2 regions of the Gordonia cholesterolivorans genome follow, and region 2 is predicted to be linked to the other one. Evidence: predicted binding sites of a transcription regulator. Region 2 holds the regulator's gene; the other holds the start of a gene.
The links. Region 2 encodes LexA, which represses DNA repair genes until DNA is damaged. Its sites were predicted from a motif close to CGAACANNTGTTCG; they were not measured.
Positions count from the first base shown of each region.

Region 1 (11,210 bases), on a different contig from region 2:
CGCGACTGGACATGGTGGCGCGGCTGTCGGAGGCGGGACTCGCGCCGCATATTCGGATCGCGCCGCTGCCGCCGCTGCTCGCCGACGGCACGGCGCAGCTCGACGAACTCCTCGCGGCGTTGTCGGCCGCGGGTGCCGCCCGGGTGTCGGTGTCTCCGCTGCAGTTGGGCGGTGACGACGGTGCTGACTTCCTCGGCTGGCTGGGAAATGCGCACCCTGCGCTGGTGCGCAGGTACCGCTCCCTCTACGGCCGACGGAGCTTCGTGTCGGCGGAGTATGCGCTCGGTCTCCGGGCACGGATGACGCCGCTCGTGGAGAAGTACGGTCTGGGCAGTGACCCGGAGTCGGAGAGTGTGAATCCGGCCGAACCGTCGGTGCTTCCGCCGGCGGGGACGGCTCCCTCGCCAGATCTGACGTTGTTCTGATCAGGTTCGGATCGGGTCTGCGGCTGCGGTCGCTGCGTGCGGAATCGAGGTACCGCCAGGAAGCGGGCCGGGTCAGGCTCCGGAGTCGTCGATCAGGTTCTGTTCGCTGCGGTCGATGAAGAGTGCGCCGCACAGTGCGGCCAGGATCAGCAGTATCACAATCAGGCCGATGAGGATCGCTTTGCTGACAGTGACGAGCTCCTGGGCGTCACTCAATCCGAGTCCGTCGAGGAATCCGGCGAAGTACCAGGACGGCCAGATCCACACCGCTACGGGGACGAAGGCGGCGGCAGTGGATCCGACGGCGGCGACTCCGGCCAGGACTCGGCCGATGCTCTGGGCTTTCGCGGCGGGCAGCAGTGCGACGATTCCGGCGAGGGCGGCCAGCGCGCATGCGGCGACGATCAGCCAGCCGCGGCCGGCCGGTGCCACGCCGAGGTCGCTCTGGCTCACGGTGCCGATTCCGAGTCCGTTCCATGAGGCGTCCATGCCCAGTCGGCGCAGGTCGAACCACGGCAGCGCCGTGACCGCGATTCCGGTGACGGCGGCGGCGATGACGGCGAATGGAAGGGCTCGGGACTGCATGGATCCGAATGGTAGAGCATGGTGCGCCGACGGTCGCTGTTGCGACTGAAGGGACGCAGATCCTCGCGTGTGGCGGGTGTTTCCTGCTCCGTTGACGGTTGTCAGAGGGCGGACTTAACATCGAACACAAGTTCGAACACCGGCATCTTCCCTGCCGCTTCGGACGAGAGGTGAGAACACGGGCGCAAGCCCGGAACGACGAGGGGAAGCGCCATGAATGCAGCGGAGAAGGCCGAACTGGAACACCTGCGTCGCAAGCTGAGCCGGCTGTCCGGCCAGTCGGGCGCTCGTGCGGGAACGGCCTCGGGAGTGGTGTCGTCGGGAGTGATCGCCGTGCCGGAGTCCGTGGCGTCGTTGTTTCCGAAGCGCGGGCTCCCGCGTGGCTCGGTGGCCGCGGTGTCCGGTGCTTCGGTGGTGCCGATGTCGATCATCGCCGAGGCGAGTCGGACGGGGGCCACGGTGGCTCTGGTCGGGCTGCCGCGACTCAATCTGGCCGCGGCGGTGGAGATGGGGGCGGATCTGAGCCGGATCGCGGTGGTCGCCGAGCCGGGAGCCGATCGACTGGAGGTGGCTGGGGTGCTGCTGGACGGAATGGACCTGGTGGTGCTGGGATTCGAGGATCGACTGGGTCCGACGGGGTCGTCGGTGGCACCGGCCCGAGCCCGGGTGCTCGGGGGCCGGGCGAGGAAGCAGTCGTCCACGCTGCTGGTCCTCGGTGACTGGCCGGGGACGGCCACGCGTGTGCAGGGGCGAGTGCGGGAGTACCGGCATCTGCCGGTACGGCGAAGCGGATACGGCCGCATCGGGGGTTTTCGGGTGGAAGTTCAGGTGTCGGCGCCGGGGGCTCGCCCAGTGAGCGACGTGTTCGACCTCGTGGTGCCGGGACTGGGAGAAGAAGGAGTGATGCGGCTGGTCCGGCCGACGATGCCGAAGGCGGGGTCAGGTGCAGAACACGGGGCCCGGGTGCCGGCGGCGCTGGCGGTGGCGAATTGACCGCCGATTCTCCCGGCAGGCGAGTGCTGGCACTGTGGTGTCCGGACTGGCCGACGACGGCGGCCGCCGCGGCGGCCGGGCGAGTTCCGGGCGATCCGGTGGCGGTGCTGCGGGCGGGACGAGTGGAGGCGTGTTCGCATGCGGCCCGCGTCGACGGGGTGAGACGGGGGATGCGCAAACGGCAGGCGCAGTCGTCGTGTCCGCGGCTGACCGTGTACGACGCCGACCCGGCACGCGATGGGAGATTGTTCGAGCCGGTGGTGGCGGCGGTGACCGGCGTGGTCCCGATGACCGAGGTGCTGCGGCCGGGACTGCTGGTGGTGGCCGCCGATCGTGCGGCGCGCTTCTTCGGCGGGGAGGAGCAATTGGCCGAACGGCTCACCGATGCGGTGGCCGAGGTCGGCAGGGGCCGCGACGCAGATGGTCTCGGAAGGACGGTGGTCGGGGGAGTCACGGCCAGAGTCGGGGTGGCCGATGAGCTGTTCACCGCGGTGCTCGCCGCGAGATCGGGGCAGACCGTCCCGCCGGGGACGGATGCCGCCTATCTCTCGGCGAGGCCGGTCGCCGACCTGGTGGCAGAACCCGCGCTGAACGGCCCGGGACGTGAGGATCTGGTGAGTCTGTTGTGGCGCTTGGGGATTCGCACCCTGGGCGCCTTCGCTGCGATGGATCCCGCGGATATCGCATCACGTTTCTCCGGCGATGCGATCACCGCGCATCGGCTGGCCCGAGGTCTGCCGGGCCGGCGGCCCAGCCGGGCACCGATCCCGCCGGGTTTGGCGGTGGAGCACAGCTGTGATCCGCCGGTCGATCGGATCGACGCCGCGGCCTTCCTGGGACGGCGAATGGCGCAGGAGCTGCACGAGCGACTGTCCGCAGCCTCGCTGGCCTGTATGCGACTGACGATTCACGCGTTCACGGAGCGAGGGCAACGGCACTCACGGACCTGGCGATGCGTGGAGCCGCTCACGCCGGAGGCCACTGCCGACCGTGTGCGCTGGCAGCTGGAGGGGTGGCTGACCGGCCGGGCCGGCAGCGTCGAAGCGCCTGACTCACCGGTCGTCCGACTGGTGCTGGAGCCGGTCGAGGTGGTGAATCCGGGAACGCTGCAGTCGGCGCTGACGGGCGCCGGGCTTCCGGGCGACACCGGTGGCGGTCTCGGCGATCAAGCACGTCGGGCTCTGGTCCGGGTCCAAGGGCTGCTCGGCGGCGAGTCGGTGCGGGTGCCGGTGCGCAGCGGTGGTCGGGGACCGGCCGAGCAGGTGGCGCTGGTGGCCTTCGGCGACGAACTGCGACCGCCGCGCGATCCGGCGGCCGCCTGGCCGGACCGCCTTGCCCGGCCGACGCCCTCGCTGCTGGTGCAGGCCACAGCGGAGGTCCTCGACGCCGAGGGGCGGTCGGTCGCCGTGAGTCCGCGCGGTGCGTTCAGTGCGGAGCCGGTGACCGTGCGGCTCGGGGCGCGGTCGCATCGTCTGCACTGGTGGGCGGGACCGTGGCCGTTCGGTCCGGGGAACGCTCGGGCACAGGCACTGCTGGAAGACGGCCGCGCACTGCTGCTCTGCTGCCGGGAGGCGGTGTGGGTTGTGGAAGGAGTCTATGAGTGAGGCGAACCCGTTCCGGCGATCCCAGAGGAGGACTCAGCTGTTCGCGCCACGCGCCGCGACCGGCCATGATTCGAGTTCACCGTACGGGTCCGGACCGGCGAACAGTTCGTCGACCAGGTTCACCGCGGTACAGACGTGGTTGGGTATCACCCGTACCCGGTCGCCCACCTCGGGCACGACGGCAGCCGGTGGGAACTCGGCGACGGCATGATGCTCGGACAGCGAGACGAGACGGGCGTCGAGATGATCGGCGAGCCGGCCGAAACCGGTGGTCCAGCCGGGGCGGTCCGCCCCGAGGATCTTGCTGCCGGCGTCGAGCACCACCCGGGAGCCGGATGCGCTGACCACCGTGGACACCGCGGTCAGTGCGATGTCGTCGATACCGCAGCTGCCGAGTTCCAACTGCTGGGCGTCGTTGAAGACGTAGACGCCCGGACGCAACTCGGTGACCACGCCGGGATCGGCGAGTCGTGCGGTCGGCGTCGACCCTCCGCTCACCACGGAGACGTCGATACCGTTGTCGCGCAGAGCGTTCGCAGCGACGGCCAGGGATAGGGCCTCCTGCTCCGCGGCGTCGGCTCGCGCTGTGTCGAGTCCGTAGCCGTGGCCGGGGAAGGTGAAGACACCGGCCACGGTCAGTCCCGCGTCGCGAGCCGCGTCGGCGACCGAGACCACGCTATCGGCGGGTACACCGCTGCGGTGCATGCCCGAATCGATCTCCACGAGCACTCCGACGGGAGCGCCGCCGAGTCCTTCGGCGAGACGGCGCACGCCCTCGACGGAATCGGCACCGACGGTCAGCGTCACCCGACCGGCGAGTGCACGCAGGCGGCGGGCCTTGTCCTCCGACAACCACAGCGGGTAGGCGATGAACAGATCGTCGAATCCGGCGTCGGCGAAGACCTCCGCCTCGCCGATCGTCGCGACGGTGAGTCCGACGGCACCGGCGGCGAGCTGCCGCTGCGCGACCCGAACGCACTTGTGCGTCTTGGCATGTGGTCGCAATCGCACGCCGTGCCGTTCGGCCCACCCGGCCATCGCGGCGAGATTGCGGTCGAGGCGAGCGGGATCGACGTGCAGGAACGGAGTGTCGGGCATACCTGATGGTGGCATGGACGACGGCTTTCGTCGTCAGCCGGTGCGGCCGAGCGCGGCGTCGGACTCCTCATGCAGAAGGAAGTCCTGATGGAGCAGCCGGTTGGTGAGCCGCGGTGCGGCGTGATGACCGAAATCGATGAGGTCGCCGAGTAGCGTGTTCACCCGCTTGGGGCGCTCGACGATCGCGTGCAGCACCCGGTGGGCGGCCTTGTCGACGCTCCAGATCCCCCGAGCGCTGTCGTAGGCGTTGGTCGGAACGATCATCCGCGTTCGGGTCAACGGGATGCGCACATTGCTGAACGTGACGTGATCGGAGAGGGTCTCGGCACCGGTGGCGTCGCTGAACGCCTCCAGTGCGGCCTTCGACGCGGCGTACGCGCCGAATCGTGGTGCGCGGCTTTGGACTTCGATCGAGGACACGTTGACGATATGTCCGGACTGCCGCTCGATCATGTGCGGCAGCAGGGCGAGCGTGAGATAGACGGCGCCGAAGTAGTTGACGGCCATCATCCGGTGATAGTCGTGCGACCTGGTCACCGCGTTCGCGGTCGCCCGTCGGATGGACCGGCCTGCGTTGTTGACCAGCACGTCCACATGGCCGTGCTCGCAGATCACCGACTTCACAAGGGTCTGCACCGCGGCCTCATCGGTGATGTCGACGGGATAGGCGTACGCGCGTCCGACGGGCAGCCCGGGTTTGGGAACCTCCGCGTCGAGTTCGGCGGCGGTCTCGATCAGCCGATCGGCGTCGCGGGCCACCAGGAAGACGTTGGCGCCGCGCCGCACGCACATGCGGGCGGTCGCGCGGCCGATTCCCGACGACGCCCCGGTGATCAAGATGTTCTTGCCGACCAGCGGGCCCCGCGAATCGTTGCGGCGGTGACGGGCCGGATCGAGATTCTCGTACCAGTACCGCCACAGTCGGGGTGCGTACTCGTCCAGATCGGGCAGTCTCACACCGAGCGTGTCGAGTTCGGCGGCGGTCGCGTCGCTGCGGAACACCACGGGAAGGGAGGCGACGTCGAGGATCGCGGGTGGGACGCCGGTCTGTTCGGCGATCAGGTCGCGGCCGGGCCGCAGCAGTCCGCGACCGCTGGCGGCCAGCATCGGCCTCACCAGCCCCGAAGGCAGTGCGGTGAAGGCCCACGGTCCGTCGAAGGCCGGTGACAGGGCGTTGAACAGGTCGGTGATCGAGCGTGGGTCGGGGTCGGCGAGATGGAACACGAGCCCGCTCCGGCCGTCCTGCACATCGGTCAGCGCGACCATCGCCTCGGCGACGAAGTCGACGGGGACGACGTTGAGGGGCCCCGGATCGGGGATCGGCAGCGGCAGGAACGAGGGCAGCTGACTGAGCACGGCGAGGTGACCGAAGAAGTAGTAGGGGCCGTCGGCCCTGTCGACCTGTCCGGTGACGGAGTCGCCGACGACGGCCGACGGCCGATACACCCGCCAGCGCAGGCCCTCGGTCTCCCGCACGACGCGCTCGGCGTCGAACACGGTGCGGTGGCATTCGGTCGGCAGGCCTTGGCCGAGGTCGAAGTCGGTCTCGGTGAAGTCGCCGCGATGGTCGCCGGCCACCGCGATCGAGGAGAGATGGTGCAGGAGCGCGCCGCGGGCGAGAGCGAACTCGGCGACCCTGCGGGTGCCGTCGACGTTGACCGCCCGCAGGTCGGCCTCCTCGGCGGTGAGGTCGTGCAGTGCGGCCAGGTGGATCACGTGGTCGACCTCGTCGACGTCGGAGCCGTGCAGGCCGAGGCCTTCGTGTGTGAGGTCGCCGGCGACGGCGACGACGCGGTCGCCGCCGTCGATCCTCTCCATGGCGGCGGCGAATCGCTGCAGTGATCCGGTGCGCACGAGCGCGTACACCCGGGCCTGCTCGTCGCGGGCCAGCAGGCGCGCGACGACTCGACGGCCGATGAAGCCGCTGCCGCCGGTCACGAAATAGCTCGTCACCGGCCCAGAGTCTCACAGAGAGATACCGATGTGAATGATTGACAGCGGTAATTCGTGCGTCGGTCCGGTCTCTGGCACGCGTTTGGGGTGTGGCCGGGGGCGGGCCACGGCAAGGCAGATATCGAACATATGTTCTATCATCGGTGTGTGGGATGGAACAACGGGCCTCCGACCTGGTCGGAGATGGAGCGAGTGCTGTCGGGGCGTGCGCCTGCGCGCGGCGACCGGCTCGGTGAGACGTTTCCGCCCACGTTCAACGGCGCGGGGCCGCCGGGGGACGGCGGCGATTCGCCGGCATGGTCGCGTAAGCGGGGCCCGTACCAGGCCACCGACATCGAGTTCGGCGCATCGACGGTGCCGTACGCCGAGTTGCACGCGCACAGTGCCTACAGCTTCCTCGACGGCGCGTCGATGCCCGAGGCCATGGTCGAGGAGGCGCAGCGGCTGGGGCTGCGCGGGCTCGCGCTGACCGATCACGACGGCTTCTACGGTGTCGTCCGATTCGCCGAAGCGGCCCGCGAGTTCGGCATGCCGACGGTGTTCGGCGCCGAACTCTCGCTGCAGCGAGACAGTGCCCGCGCCGGTGCGGTGGACCCGCCGGGGGAGCACCTGTTGGTCCTCGCACGCCGCGCCGAGGGCTACCGCCGGCTCTCCCGCGTCATCGCCGACGCGCATATGAGCGGTGGCGAGAAGGGGTTGTTGCGCTACGACGCCGACGCGATCACCGAGTACGCCGCCGACGGCGACTGGCTGGTTCTGACCGGGTGCCGCAAGGGTGCGGTGCGCCGGGCGCTCGACCGCGGCGGCCGGCGGGCCGCCGACACCGCGCTCGGGACGGTGATCGACCGTTTCGGGGCCGGGAACGTCGCCGTCGAGCTGAGCCCCGGTGCCGGGTCGGACGACGACGAACGCAATGCGATCCTGGCGTCACTGGCCGCATCCCATCGGGTGCCGACAGTCGCGACCACCGGCGCGCACTTCGCCGCGCCGGAGAACGGCCGACTCGCGACGGCGATGGCGGCGGTGCGCGCCCGGACCGATATCGCGACCATCGACGGCTGGATGCCCGGGGTGGGCGGGGCGCACCTGCGCAGCGGAGACGAGATGCTCCGGCTGATGCCCGCCCACCGTGAAGCCATCGACAACGCCGTCGCCTTCGCGGAGGAATGCGCCTTCTCGCTCGGGCTGATCGCCCCGAACCTGCCGCCCTTCGACGTCCCCGACGGCCACACCGAAGCCAGTTGGCTCCGCGCACTCACCGAACGGGGAGCCCGCGAGCGTTACGGCACCAGGGAGCAGCGTCCCGACGCGTACCGGCAGATCGACCACGAGCTGGCGATCATCGAGACGCTGACCTTCCCCGGCTACTTCCTCGTGGTGCACGACATCGTCTCGTTCTGCAAGGACAACGACATCCTGTGTCAGGGCCGGGGCAGCGCGGCGAACTCGGCGGTCTGCTACGCGCTCGGGATCACCAACGTCGACCCGGTCGCCAATCATCTGCTGTTCGAGCGATTCCTCTCACCCGAGCGGGACGGTCCGCCGGACATCGACGTCGACATCGAGTCCGACCGCCGTGAGGAGGCGATCCAGCACGTCTACGCCAAGCACGGGCGCAGTCACAGCGCACAGGTCGCCAATGTCATCACCTACCGCGGGCGGTCGGCCGTGCGCGATATGGCCCGGGCGCTCGGGTACGCCCCCGGACAGCAGGACGCCTGGAGCAAGATCCCCGACTCCGCGCCCGACGACGTCCGCGAGCTCGCCGCGCAGATCTCCTCGCTGCCGAGACATCTGGGGATTCACTCGGGCGGAATGGTGATCTGCGACAGGCCGATCGCCGACGTCTGCCCCACCGAATGGGCCCGGATGGAGAATCGCAGCATCCTGCAGTGGGACAAGGACGACTGCGCGGCGGTCGGCTTGGTGAAGTTCGATCTGCTGGGCCTGGGCATGCTGTCGGCACTGCACTACATGATCGATCTCGTCGCCGAGCACAAGGGCGTGCGGGTGGATCTGGCACGGCTCGACCTGACCGAGGAGGCCGTCTACGACATGCTGTGCCGCGCCGATTCGGTCGGCGTCTTCCAGGTGGAGTCACGGGCGCAGATGGCGACCCTGCCGCGGCTGAAGCCGCGGAACTTCTACGACCTCGTCGTCGAGGTGGCGTTGATCCGGCCGGGGCCGATCCAGGGCGGTTCGGTGCATCCGTACATCCGCCGGCGCAACGGGCTGGAGGAGCCGCACTGCGATCATCCGTCGATGGAGGACGCACTCGGGCGCACCCTCGGCATTCCACTGTTCCAGGAGCAGCTGATGCAGGTGGCGCGCGATGTCGCGGGTTTCGGCGCCGCGGAGGCCGACCAGTTGCGTCGTGCGATGGGATCCAAACGGTCGCCGGAGAAGATGCAGCGGCTCCGCACACGGTTCTACGACGGGATGCGCGAGAGGCACGGCATCACCGGCGACCTCGCCGACCGCATCTACGAGAAGATGGCCGCGTTCGCGAATTTCGGTTTCCCGGAGAGTCATTCGCAGAGTTTCGCGTCGCTGGTCTTCTACTCCGCGTGGTTCAAACTCCATCATCCGGCGGCCTTCTGCGCGGCGCTGCTGCGCGCCCAGCCGATGGGCTTCTACTCGCCGCAGTCGCTGGTCGCCGATGCCCGGCGGCACGGCGTCCAGGTGCACCGACCGGATGTGAACTCCTCGCTCTCCCACGCGAGTCTGGAGAACGACGGGCTCGACGTGCGGATCGGCCTGAGTGCGGTGCGCGGACTGTCCGACGACCTCGCGACGAGGATCGTCGAGGAGCGGACCTGCGGCGGTCCGTTCGTCTCGGTGGCGGATCTGTCCCGGCGTGTGAATGCGACGACGGCGCAGCTGGAGGCGCTCGCGACCGCGGGCGCGTTCGAGAGCCTCGGTCTGGATCGCAGACAGGCGCTGTGGGAGGCCGGTGCCGCCTCGGGACTGCGCGACGACCAGCTCGACGTGCCGTCACCGCGGGCGACCCCGACGCTGCCCGGCATGTCGGAGGTGGAACTCACGGCCGTCGACGCGCTCTCCACCGGCATCTCACCCAAGTCCTATCCCACCGAATACCTGCGGCCCCGGCTCGATGCGATGGGTGTGGTCCCGGCCGCCCGGCTGCTGTCGGTGGCCGATGGCAGCCGGGTGCTGGTCGGGGGAGCGGTGACGCATCGGCAGCGGCCGGCCACCGCTTCGGGTGTCACGTTCGTGAACCTCGAAGACGAGACCGGCATGGTGAACGTGGTGTGTTCGGTGGGGTTGTGGGCACGCTATCGGTCACTGGCGCAGACGGCGTCGGCGTTGCTGATCCGGGGCCGGGTGCAGAACGCGGAGGGAGCGGTGACCGTCGTCGCCGATCGGCTGCAGCGACTGGATCTGAAAGTGGGAACGCGGTCTCGGGACTGGTGCTGACGAGTCGCCGCACCACCGGCCGAATCGGGATATCGTCGCGGTGACGACGGAGGCGCACAGAGAGCGGGGAGACGCATGGAGGTCGTGATCGTCGATCGTCCGGAGCTGGTGATGGCCGACATCATCGCCGAGGCGATCGAAGGCGGTGCATCGACGCTCGGCCTCGCGACCGGATCGTCGCCGCTGGCCACCTACACCGAGCTGATCCGCAGGCATCGCGAGAACGGGCTGTCGTTCGCGGGCGTCGACGCGGTACTGCTCGACGAGTACGTCGGGCTTCCGCCCACGCACCCGGAGTCGTACGCCCGGTTCATCCGCGACAACTTCACCGATCACATCGACATCGGCACGGTGCACTCGCCGGACGGCATGGCTCCCGATTTCAAGGCCGCCGCCGAAGCCTACGACGCGCTCATCGGCCGCCTCGGCCCGGTGGACGTGCAGATCCTCGGCATCGGCAGCAATGGGCACATCGGATTCAACGAACCGTCGTCGTCACTGACCTCACGTACCCGGATCAAGACGCTGACCGAGAAGACCAGGCAGGACAACGCCCGATTCTTCGACTCGTTCGACGAAGTGCCGATGCACGTGATCACCCAGGGGCTCGGCACCATCTGCGATGCCGAGCGGCTCGCGCTGGTCGCCACCGGCGAGGGCAAGGCGGACGCGATCGCGGCGGCGGTGGAGGGACCGCTGTCGGCGTCGTGCCCGGCATCGATCCTCCAGTGGCATCGTCACGCGACGGTGGTGATCGATCCCGCGGCCGCGAGCAAGCTGGCCGACGCCGACTACTACAAGTACGTCTACGCCCACAAGCCTTAGGCGTCCGCAGTGGTTCGCGAACTCGCGGTGCGGCTCGGCTCCGGTCCCACGTAGCGGGCCACCGGACGGATGATCTTGCGCTCGGCGGCCTGTTCGAGGATGTTCGCGGTCCAGCCGACGATTCGCGCGACGCCGAAGGTCGGCGTGAACATCTCCGGCGGCAGACCGACCTCGCTCATCAGCACACCGGCGTAGAACTCGACGTTCGCGTACAGTCGCCGACCGGGCTTGAATTCGTTGATCGCGGTTTCGATCTCGGCCTCCACCGCGGCCGCCTGCCGGACCAGGG
Region 1 is NZ_BAAARB010000007.1:146,989-158,198, forward strand. It holds gene ABFX36_RS08885 (SPL family radical SAM protein) at 1-425, shown strand, start outside; gene ABFX36_RS08890 (hypothetical protein) at 498-1,010, opposite strand; gene ABFX36_RS08895 (hypothetical protein) at 1,224-2,003, shown strand; gene ABFX36_RS08900 (DNA polymerase Y family protein) at 2,000-3,607, shown strand; gene ABFX36_RS08905 (alanine racemase) at 3,641-4,705, opposite strand; gene ABFX36_RS08910 (SDR family oxidoreductase) at 4,739-6,658, opposite strand; gene ABFX36_RS08915 (error-prone DNA polymerase) at 6,806-10,096, shown strand; gene nagB (glucosamine-6-phosphate deaminase) at 10,172-10,921, shown strand; gene ABFX36_RS08925 (citrate/2-methylcitrate synthase) at 10,918-11,210, opposite strand, start outside.
Region 1: the regulator LexA is predicted to act here: its motif matches at 6,781-6,794, upstream of ABFX36_RS08915 (error-prone DNA polymerase).

Region 2 (11,210 bases):
GGGCGAAGTACGAGGCGCTGCTCACCGAGATCGGGCCCTTGGCTCTCCACCGCCGGCTGGCCGAGGTCGACCCGGCCGCCGCGGCCACCATCCTGGACTCGGACGGCAGGCGCATCGTGCGCGCCCTCGAGGTGGTCGAGATCACCGGGGAGCCGTTCGCGGCGTCGGCGCCGTCGATCGGTGAACCGCGGTGGGGGACCCGCATCCTGACCCTCGACCGAGAGAAGGAGGCCCTCGACGAGCGGATCCGGTTGCGCACCGCGGCGATGTTCGACGCCGGCCTGGTCGACGAGGTGCGAGCACTGTGCGAGAGCGGCCTGCGGGAGGGACGGACGGCCTCGCGGGCGATCGGCTATGCACAGGTCATCGAGTATCTCGACGGCGCCTACGACCTCGATCAGGCGCAGGAGCGCACCTTCTTCGGCACGCGACGGTACGTGCGCCGGCAGCGGTCGTGGTTCCGGCGCGACCCGCGCGCGGTGTGGCTCGACGCCGCCGATCCCGCCCTGCTGGAGAATGCGCTCCGCGCGCTCCGCGTAGCCTGATGGGCGTGAAGAACTCTCCGGCGCTGACCTTCGTCAAAGGGCATGGCACCCAGAACGACTTCGTGATCCTGCCCGACCCTCAGGCCCAGATCGAACTGACCGAGGACCTCGTCGTCGCCCTCTGCGACCGCCGGCGGGGACTCGGTGCCGACGGCGTTCTGCGCGTCGCGACCGCCGGATCGCTGGTGGCCGAACAGGTGCTGGAACGGCTACCCGAGGGCGTTTCGGGCGTGGACTGGTTCATGGACTATCGCAACGCCGACGGTTCCATCGCGGAGATGTGCGGCAACGGTGTGCGCGTGTTCGCGCACTACTGCCGGACCGAAGGGCTCGTCGACACCGATGCGTTCACCGTCGGTTCGCGCGCCGGGGCCCGTCCGGTCACCGTGCACTCGGCCGACGACGCCGACGCCGACGTGAGTGTCTCGATGGGACCGGTGGCGCTGCGCGGCCCGAGCGAGGTCCGCATCGCGGGTACGACGCTGACGGGCGAGGCCGTCGACGTCGGCAACCCTCACCTGGCCTGCGTGGTCGACGGACTGACGCCCGAACGGCTCGCGGCACTGGATTTCACCACCGGCGCCGAGCTGGACTCGGCGCTGTTTCCGGACGGGGCGAACGTCGAGATCCTCACCCCGCTGACCCCGGGCGGCCCGACCCCGGCCGACGAGGCCGACTTCCACGCGCACATGCGAGTGTTCGAGCGGGGCGTCGGGGAGACCCGATCGTGCGGTACCGGCCTGGTGGCCGCCGCAGCGGCTGCGCTGTCGGGGGCCGGCAGAGACTCGGGGTCGGTCGCGGTCACAGTGCCGGGCGGCGACGTGCTGGTCACTGTCGGCGACGGCTCGGCCGTCCTGCGCGGCCCGTCTCGGCTGGTGGCCCGCGGCCGGCTCGTCGCGGGCTGGGCCGACTGAGCGGGCACCCGCGGGAAATCCGGATGCGTTCCGGTGCCGGTCGGGGGCACAATGGATGTACATATGACTGAACTGACCAAAGAATCTGCATTGGACGAATCCGCCGACGACCGGTCCGCCGAGGAGGTCCCCGGGCTCTCGGAGCGTGGACGCCCGGGCGAACCCACGGTGGGCGAACTTCAGCTCGACGAGCGTGCCTCGCTGCAACGCGTCGTCGGCCTGTCGACCGAACTCGAGGACGTCACCGAGGTCGAGTACCGCCGCCTCCGGTTGGAGCAGGTCGTCCTCGTGGGCGTCTGGACCACCGGGAGCGTCGCCGCGGCCCGCGCCAGCATGGCCGAACTCGCCGCGCTCGCCGAGACTGCCGGATCGCAGGTGCTCGACGCCCTGATCCAGCGCCGTGGCAAACCTGATCCGGCCACCTATCTCGGCTCCGGCAAGGCCGAGGAACTCCGCGAAGTGGTGGTCGCCAGCGGAGCCGACACCGTGATCTGCGACGGTGAGCTGACGCCCGCCCAGCTGACGGCGCTGGAGAAGGTCGTCAAGGTGAAGGTGATCGACCGCACCGCGCTCATCCTCGACATCTTCGCCCAGCACGCCACCTCGCGTGAGGGCAAGGCGCAGGTGGCGCTGGCGCAGATGGAGTACATGCTTCCCCGGCTGCGCGGCTGGGGCGAGTCGATGTCGCGCCAGGCAGGTGGCCGCGCCGGCAGCAACGGCGGCGTGGGCCTGCGTGGCCCCGGTGAGACGAAGATCGAAACCGACCGCAGGCGGATCCGCGAGCGAATGGCCAAGCTGCGCAAGGAGATTCGCGGGATGAAGACGGCTCGGACGGTGAAGCGCGCGGCGCGCCGCCGGGGCGGTGTACCGGCTCTGACGGTGGTCGGCTACACCAACGCCGGCAAGTCGAGCCTGGTGAACGCGATGACCGGCTCGGGTGTCCTCGTGCAGGACGCACTGTTCGCGACGCTCGATCCGACCACCCGCCGCGCGCAGCTCGCCGACGGGCACGAGGTGGTCTTCACCGACACCGTCGGCTTCGTCCGGCATCTGCCCACCCAGCTGGTCGAGGCGTTCCGGTCGACACTGGAGGAGGCCGTCGACGCCGATCTGCTCGTCCACGTGGTGGATGGGTCAGACCCGTTCCCGGCCAACCAGATCTCGGCCGTCCGCCAGGTGTTGGGGGAGGTGCTCGCCGAAGAGGACCGCCCCGCGCCGCCGGAGATGCTGGTCGTCAACAAGATCGACGCCGTCGACGGCGTGACCATGACGGCGCTGCGGGCCGAGTATCCGGATGCGCAGTTCGTCTCGGCCCGGACCGGTGAGGGGCTCGACGGGCTCTTCGCCGCGATCACCGACTTCCTGCAGCGAGACGATGTGGACGCCGTCCTGCAGGTGCCGTTCGCCCGCGGAGAGGTGATCTCCCGGCTCCACCAGCACGCGCACGTGCTCGACACGGAGCACAACGCCGAAGGCACCCGCCTGCATGTGCGGATGCCTTCTGCGCTCGCGGCCGAGTACAGCGATCTGACCGTCGCCTGACGGTCTCGCCCGGCTACTCGGCGTCGAGATCCTTGGCGACCAGTGCCGCGATCTGATCGACCGCGGCCTGGTCGTCGCTTTCGACGGTGACCGAGGCGCCCTTCTCCGCGCCGAGGGTCATGATCATCAGCGCGCTGCCCGCGTCGACCGGATCACCGCCGGCGGCGAGCGTCACCGGGACGCCGAGAGCGGTGGCCGCGTCGGCGATGATGGCGGCGGGACGAGCGTGCAGACCGACGGCCGATCCGACGGTGACGGTGGTGCTGGGCATGGACGTGCCTTTCTTTCGGTGTGACGGCCCGAGCTGCGTGCTCGGGCCCGGGTGTTTCAGGCGGCCTCGGCGGGGATCGGCGTGCGCTCCCGGCTGGGCTGGTACTGCTTGGCGGCGAGGACGGCGACGGCGGAGACGATCACGCCCGCCACGATAGCGATCAGGAACTTCCACCACGTGCCGTTCATCGCGAAGAGGACGAACACGCCCCCGTGGGGTGCCCGGCACTGGACGCTCAACGCCATCGACAGCGCTCCGGTGACCGCACCGCCCAGCATCATGGACGGGATCACGCGGAACGGATCGGCGGCGGCGAACGGGATCGCGCCCTCGGAGATGAACGACGCGCCCAGCAGCCAGGCGGCCTTGCCGTTCTCGCGCTCCGGTTCGGTGAACGTCGACGGTCGGAGGGTGGTCGCCAGCGCCATCGCCAGCGGCGGAACCATGCCTGCGGCCATCACCGCGGCCATGATCTCCCACTGTGCGACGCCCGCGCCGGCGAGTCCGAGGCCGGCGACGCCGAAGGCGTACGCCGCCTTGTTGACCGGTCCGCCCAGATCGAAGCACATCATCAGGCCGATCACGATGCCGAGGATCACCTTGGAACTGCCGGACATCGAGTTGAGCCAGTCCTCGAGCGAGGTGTTGATCCACGACAGCGGACGGGCCAGCAGAGCGAACATGATGAAGCCGGTGACGAGCGTGCCCACCAGCGGAATGATGACGACCGGTTGCAGTCCGCGCGCCCACTGGGGCAGCGGCAGCCGGGAGAGCCAGAGGGCGACGACGCCGGCCAGCAGACCGCCGACGAGACCGCCGATGAAGCCGGCGTTCACGGCGACGGCGATCAGACCCGCGGTGAATCCGGGAGCGAGACCGGGCCGGTCGGCGATCGCGTAGGCGATGTAGCCGGCCAGGACCGCCACCATGAGCCCGATCGCCAGATTGCCGATCGCGAAACTCACTCCGCCGAGATACTGCATGAGCCCGCCCGGCGGCAGATCCCAGAGACTGTAGTGCAGTGCGTAGTACAGTCCGTCCGAGGTGCCCTCCTGCACCGTCGAACTGCCGATCTCGTAGCCGGCCAGCAGGAAGCCGAGCGCCATCAGCAGACCGCCCGCGGCGACGAACGGGATCATGTAGCTGACACCGGTCAGCAGAGCCTGCTTGAGCTGACCTCCGATGCCCACCCGCGAGGCCGCGGGCGCCTGCGCGCCGGCGTTCGCGTCCCCGGCGACGGTGGCGGCCCGGGGATCTCGCGCCGTGCGGACCGCCTCGGCGATCATCGCATCGGGTTCGTTGATCGCGCGTTTGACGCCGGAGGCGACCACCGGCTTGCCGACGAACCGGTCGCGGCCCTTGACGCCCACATCCGTCGCGAAGACCACCACGTCCGCGGCAGCGATCACATCGGGGGCGAAGGGCGTCGAACCGGTCGACCCCTGGGTCTCCACCGCGAACTCCACGCCGGCGCGTTCGGCGGCGAGCTTGAGGGCGTCGGCGGCCATGTAGGTGTGCGCGATCCCGGTGGGGCACGCGGTGACGGCGACGATCCGAGTGGTCCCGGGCTCGGCCGCTGGGGATTCGGTTGCCGGGGTCTCAGTTGCCGGGGTCGCTGCGGGGGTCGCTGCGGCCGGGGCAGGGGCCGGCTTGCCCTCGACGGCCTCGTTGACCAGATCGACGACGGCGGCGGCGTCGGGCGCCGCGCGCAGGGCGGCGACGAAGTCGGGCCGCACGAGGGCGCGCGCCAGCGAACTGAGCACCTTCATGTGCTCGCCGGCGGCTCCCTCCGGTGCCGCGATCAGGAAGACGATGTCGGCGGGCCCGTCCGGAGCACCGAATTCTGCCTTTCGCGTCAGGCGTGCCATGGCGAGGGTGGCGGTGGTGACGGAGGCGACGCGTGCGTGCGGGATCGCGATGCCTCCGGGAAGCCCGGTCGCGGATTTGCGTTCGCGTGCCATAGCGGCCTCGGCGAGCTCGGCCGGGTCGGTGCAGCGGCCGGCGTTTGCGACCAGACCGGCGAGCGCGGCGATGACACTGTCCGCATCAGCGCCGGCGTCACCGTCGAGCAGGACCAGCTCCGGCGTGATGATCTGTTGGGACATGATGGCTCCCTCGGTGATTCTGGGGGGTCGGGATTCTGGGGGTCGGGGATTCGGGGACTCGGGGATTCTGGGTGTCGGGGTTCTTCGCGGACGGATCAGGACAGCCGGGAGACAGACACACCCGCTTCGTCGAGCAGATCCGGAGTGGGCGGCGTGGTGCCCGGCAGTGCTGCGGCCGCCGAGCCGTGAGCGACGGCACTGCGCAGGAGCCCGGCCTCGTCGGCACCGCGCAGGTGCGCGATCAGATAACCGGCGAGTGAGGCGTCGCCCGCGCCGACGGTGCTGCGGACCGCGACAGCCGGCGCGGTGGCGAACCATATGCCGTCCGGGGTGGTCAGGAGGGCGCCGGCCGCGCCCAGCGTGGTCAGCACCGTCCCTCCGGTCCGGTCGGCGAGTGTTCGGGAGGCGGCCGCTGCGACGCTGGGATCACCCTGCGCCGCAGACCTCTCCATGCCGGCCGGATCGTCGCCGGTGAGTTCGGCGAGCTCATCGGAGTTCGGCTTCAGCAGTGCCGGACGGGCGGCGGCCACCGCGGCCAGGGGTGCACCGGACGTGTCGACGGCCACCCGACAGTGCAGCGACGCCGTCGCGGCGAGTACCTGCGCGTACCAGTCCTCGGGGAGGCCGGGCGGCAGCGAGCCGCACAGAGCGAGCCAGTCCGCTCCCTCGGCACGGGCCAGGATCGTGGTGCGCAGCGCGGCCCCGGCCTCGGCGGAGACGGCCGTTCCGGCGTCGTTGATCTTGGTGGTGGTGCCGTCCGGTTCGGCCACGGTCAGGTTGGTCCGGACCGTCCCGTCCGCCGACACCGCCTGGTGCGGAAGGGCCACGGCGCGCAGGCTGTCGATGAACGGGTCGTCGGCGCGGGCGGGCAGGACGGCCAGTGTGGGAAGGCCGGCAGCCCGCACCACCCGTGCGACGTTGATTCCCTTGCCGCCCGGTTGGTCGACGACGCGGGCCGCACGGTGCACCTCGCCCCGCCGGAGCGGTCCGGCGAGCTCGATCGTACGGTCGGTGCTCGGATTGGCGGTGACGGTGACGATCATGCGATCACCACCTCGATCTCGTGGGCGCGCAGTTCGTCGGCGAAGGCCGAGTCGATCCCGGCGTCGGTCACGAGGACATCGACGTCCTCCAGGGTTCCGAAGCTCATCAGTTCCTCCCGGTTGATCTTGGACGAGTCGGCGAGGACCACCGTCGTCGTGCAGGCCGCGATCATGGCGCGTTTGGTGGCGGCCTCGTCGGCGTCGGGTGTCGACAGACCGTGCTCGAGCGACAGACCGTTGGTGCCGAGGAAGCCGACCGACGCACGGATGCGCGAGAGTCGCTCGATCGCGTCGGCGCCGACGGAGGCACCGGTCTTGGGCCGGAGTCTGCCGCCGGTCAGCAGCACCCCGGAGCCGGGCAACTCCGCCACCACCTCGGCGATCTGCACGCTGTTGGTGACGCAGGTCAAGCGGGCGTCGGCGGGGATGGACAGAGCCAACTGCAGAGTGGTGGTCCCGGCGTCGATCACGATGGAACCGCCGTCGGCGGGCAGGAATGCCAGCGCAGCGGCACCGATGGCGCTCTTCTCGCCTCGGTGGGTCTCCTCCCGAACCACCAGATCGGGTTCGTCGACCACTGCGGCGACGTCGAGGCGTACGGCTCCGCCGTGGACGCGCACCAGATGGCCGCTGCGAGCGAGAATAGCCAGGTCGCGGCGCACGGTCTCGCCGGTCACGGAGAAGCGCGCGGCGAGATCGGCTACGGAGACGCGGCCGCGCAGGCGGACCTCGTTCGCGATCGCCGACTGGCGTTCCTCCGCGTACATCTGCTCTCCCGACTGTCCGATCTCATGCAACGATGGGGATCGTGCAAAGATGTGGATCTGTGTTGATTTGGTTGGTTACACATCTTTGTTTACGTGGGTACGTGTTGACACGTCAAGGACTTTCTGTAATCTCTCTCACATGACCGAGGTGACTTCTCCCGTGCCTGCCGAGAACCCGTTCCGCGCCGACGTCATCGTCTCCGGTACTCCGGTGGTCGGTGGCCTCGCGTACGGACCGATCATCAGACCCGCACCGCGACCCGGCTTCGACGCCATCGATGACTCTCCCGTTCCGGAGGAGCTCCGCGACGCAGAGATGGAGCGTTTCACCGCCGCCGCCGGAGTGGTGGCCGACCGGCTGGCCGACCGGGCCTCCCACAGCACCGGCGTCGCGGCCGAGGTCCTGACTGCCACGGCCGGTCTCGCGCGCGATCGCGGGTGGGCGACGGCCGCGGGCAAGTCGATTGCGCAGGGCGTTCGAGCGCCGCTCGCCGCGATTGCGGCCACCGAGCAGTTCGTGGAGATGTTCACCAAGCTCGGCGGCCTCATGGCTGAACGGGTCACCGATCTGTTGGACGTCCGAGACCGCGTCGTCGCCGAACTCCTCGGGCTCTCGGAGCCGGGCATCCCCGTGCCGGACGTACCGTCGATTCTGCTCGCCGACGACCTCGCGCCCGCCGACACCGCGGGTCTGGACCCGGCACGCGTCATCGGGCTGGGCATGCGGCTCGGCGGCCCCAGCAGCCACACGGCGATCATTGCTCGCCAACTCGGTATTCCGTGCGTGGTCGCCGCCGCTGAACTCGATGAGATCCCCTCCGGAGCCATGGGCTACGTGGACGGGGACGCGGGAACGGTGGGGGCCGCCCCGGACGCCGGACTCATCTCGGACGCCGTGACGGCCGCGGCGACGCGGGCAGCCGAGACGGCGGCCTGGCGTGGGCCGGGCCGCACGGCGGACGGGCACGCGGTCGCGATCCTGGCCAACGTGGCCGACGGCGTGTCCGCTCGGTCGGCGGCGCAGGCGCCGGTGGAGGGCGTCGGACTGTTCCGAACCGAACTGGCCTTCCTGGACCGCGCGGCCGAGCCCACCGTCGCCCAGCAGGTGGAGCTCTACCGGGAGGTGATCGACGCCTTTCCCGGGCGCAAGGTGGTGATCCGCACCCTCGACGCGGGCTCGGACAAGCCACTGAAGTTCGTCGCCCACTCCGACGAGCCGAATCCGGCGATGGGAGTCCGCGGCAACCGCATCGTGCAGACGTATCCGGACATCCGCAACAACCAGCTCGATGCGCTGGCGGAGGCGGCGCGCGGCGACGGCCGTGCGACGCCGTGGGTGATGGCACCGATGATCGCCACGGTCGACGAGGCGCGCGAATTCGCCGCGCGGGTGCGGGAACGCGGTCTGGTGCCGGGGGTGATGATCGAGGTGCCGTCGGCGGCGATCCTCGCCGACGCGATCCTCGCCGAAGTGGACTTCGTCTCGATCGGCACCAACGACCTGACCCAGTACACGATGGCGGCGGACCGGATGTCGCCGGAGTTGGCGGCGCTCACCGACCCGTGGCAGCCGGCGGTACTCGCGCTGATACAGCGGGTCGGGGACGCCGGTCGGGACCAGGGCAAGCCCGTGGGCGTATGCGGCGAGGCGGCTGCCGATCCGTTGCTGGCATGTGTGCTGGTCGGGCTGGGTGTGACGTCGTTGTCGTCCGCGCCTGCGGCGTCGGCCGCGGTGGGACTGAAGCTGGGTACCGTCACCATGGGTCAGTGCCGCGATGCGGCGTCCGCCGCGATCGCCGCGACGAGTCCGTCGCAGGCGCGCGAGGCGGTTCGCGCGGTTCTGGCCGGCGAGGTGTGATGTCCCGCTGAGGCCGGCCGGGCGCCTCAGATACGGCGCATCGCCTCAGATACGGCGCATCACCGTGACGACCTTGCCGAGGATGGCGGCGTCGTCGCCGGGGATGGGCTCGAAATGCTCGTTGTGCGGCATGAGCCAGACGTGACCGTCGGTGCGCTTGAAGGTCTTCACGGTGGCTTCGCCGTCGATCATCGCGGCGACGATGTCACCGTTCTCCGCCACGTTCTGCTGGCGTACGACCACCCAGTCGCCGTCGCAGATCGCCGCGTCGATCATCGATTCGCCGACCACGCGGAGCATGAACAGGGAACCGTCGCCGACCAGTTCGCGCGGCATCGGGAAGACCTCCTCCACGGCCTGTTCGGCGAGAATCGGTCCGCCGGCGGCGATCCGGCCGAGCACCGGAACGAAGGTCGGCGTGGGGAGTGACTCTCCGTCGGCCTCGGCACCGCCCGAGGGCGGTGTCCGCTGATCGTCCCGAACGTTCACCGCACGCGGACGGTGCGGATCGCGCTTGAGAAGGCCGCGGCGCTCGAGCGTGCGGAGCTGATGGGCCACCGACGACGTGGAGGTGAGTCCGACGGCCTCGCCGATCTCACGGATGCTCGGCGGGTAGCCGCGCTCGCGGACCGACTGACGGATGACCTCGAGCACCTCGCGCTGACGCTGGGTCAATGAGGCCTCGAGCGTCGCGGTGGAGAGCATCGGATCGGGCGTGTCGGTCACGGTCGGGCCTTTCGTCAGCTGTGTTCGATCGATGGTCCAAAGGCTAGTTGAGTAGGTCACAAAACTCAAACAATTGTTCGACGCGTGTCGGCGTTTGTCGGACCCCTCGTGTTAACTATCGAACAAGAGTTCTTCGAACACGCGATCGATTGGAGACGAGTCATGAGCACGAGGACGGCACCCGCCCCGACCGGACGCGCCACCGCTGTGCGCTCCACTGCTGTGCACTCCACTGCTGTGCACTCAACCGCGTCGGCGATGACCTGCGACATCCCGGTGGTCCGTGGCTCGCTGGTCCGTGATCGGGGAGTACGCGGAGCGGGGCGAGGCGACTCGAGCGGAACGTGCTTCCCGACCGGCCGCCCCGAGCGGCGTCGCCCGGTCGCGGACCGGCGAGTGATGTTCGATGCGCCGCCGGCCGGCCGGACCGCGCTGTCGCCCGCGGTGTACCGCAGGCGCCGGTGGGCCGGGGCCGCGGTGGTCGGCGGCACCCTCGCCGGCATGGTGTGGCTGCTCGCCCTCGTCGGAGCGGGCTACCAGGATGCGGCGACGCCGGAGTCGCCGGCGGCGACGCACGTGGTGTACGTCCGGTCGGGGGAGTCGCTCACCGCGCTCGCTGAGCGGATCGCTCCGGAGTTGCCGTCCGCGGGCGTCATCGCCCAGCTGCGCGACCTGAACGGCCTCGAGACATCGGGACTGCATGTCGGACAAGCGCTTATCGCCCCGCAGTACGGCTGAGGCGGGCGGGTATTGTCATGGCATGCGCTGCCCGTTCTGCAAGAACGACGACACCCGTGTCGTCGACTCCCGAGTCGCCGACGACGGCCAGGTGATCCGTCGCCGCAGGTCGTGCAATGAATGCGGGCGGCGGTTCAGCACGGTCGAGACGGCTGTGCTGTCCGTGGTGAAGCGCAACGGCATCTCCGAGCCCTTCCTTCGCGAGAAGGTGATGCAGGGCGTGCGCCGCGCCTGCCAGGGCCGTCAGGTGGACGAGGACGCACTGGCGAAGCTTGCGGTGCAGGTGGAGGACACCGTGCGCTCGTCGGGTTCGGCCGAGATACCGAGCAATGAGGTCGGTCTCGCGATCCTCGGTCCGCTGCGCGACCTCGACGAGGTGGCCTATCTGCGGTTCGCCTCGGTCTACCGGTCGTTCGAGTCGGCCGACGACTTCCAGCGCGAGATCGATTCGCTGCGCCGCGACCGTCACTGACACTCACGGCACCGGCGCCGCCGGTCCGAGCAGTCAGCCACCGCCCCGAGCAGTCAGCTGAACTTGTCGATCGCCTTGATTATCCGCTGCTCGGAGACTGGACCGTTGGTGCCGAGCTGCTGAGCGAACAGGCTCACGCGGAGTTCCTCCAGGCGCCACTGCACCAACTCGTTGAGCGCCTCGTGGCGTGCGGCCGGAAGCTGGGCGAGGCGCCTATTCCAGACCGCCA
Region 2 is NZ_BAAARB010000004.1:211,415-222,624, forward strand. It holds gene miaA (tRNA (adenosine(37)-N6)-dimethylallyltransferase MiaA) at 1-545, shown strand, start outside; gene dapF (diaminopimelate epimerase) at 545-1,459, shown strand; gene hflX (GTPase HflX) at 1,523-3,001, shown strand; gene ABFX36_RS05790 (HPr family phosphocarrier protein) at 3,015-3,272, opposite strand; gene ABFX36_RS05795 (PTS fructose transporter subunit IIABC) at 3,329-5,377, opposite strand; gene ABFX36_RS05800 (1-phosphofructokinase family hexose kinase) at 5,473-6,420, opposite strand; gene ABFX36_RS05805 (DeoR/GlpR family DNA-binding transcription regulator) at 6,417-7,187, opposite strand; gene ABFX36_RS05810 (putative PEP-binding protein) at 7,327-9,045, shown strand; gene lexA (transcriptional repressor LexA) at 9,091-9,750, opposite strand; gene ABFX36_RS05820 (LysM peptidoglycan-binding domain-containing protein) at 9,934-10,509, shown strand; gene nrdR (transcriptional regulator NrdR) at 10,532-10,981, shown strand; gene hrpA (ATP-dependent RNA helicase HrpA) at 11,035-11,210, opposite strand, start outside.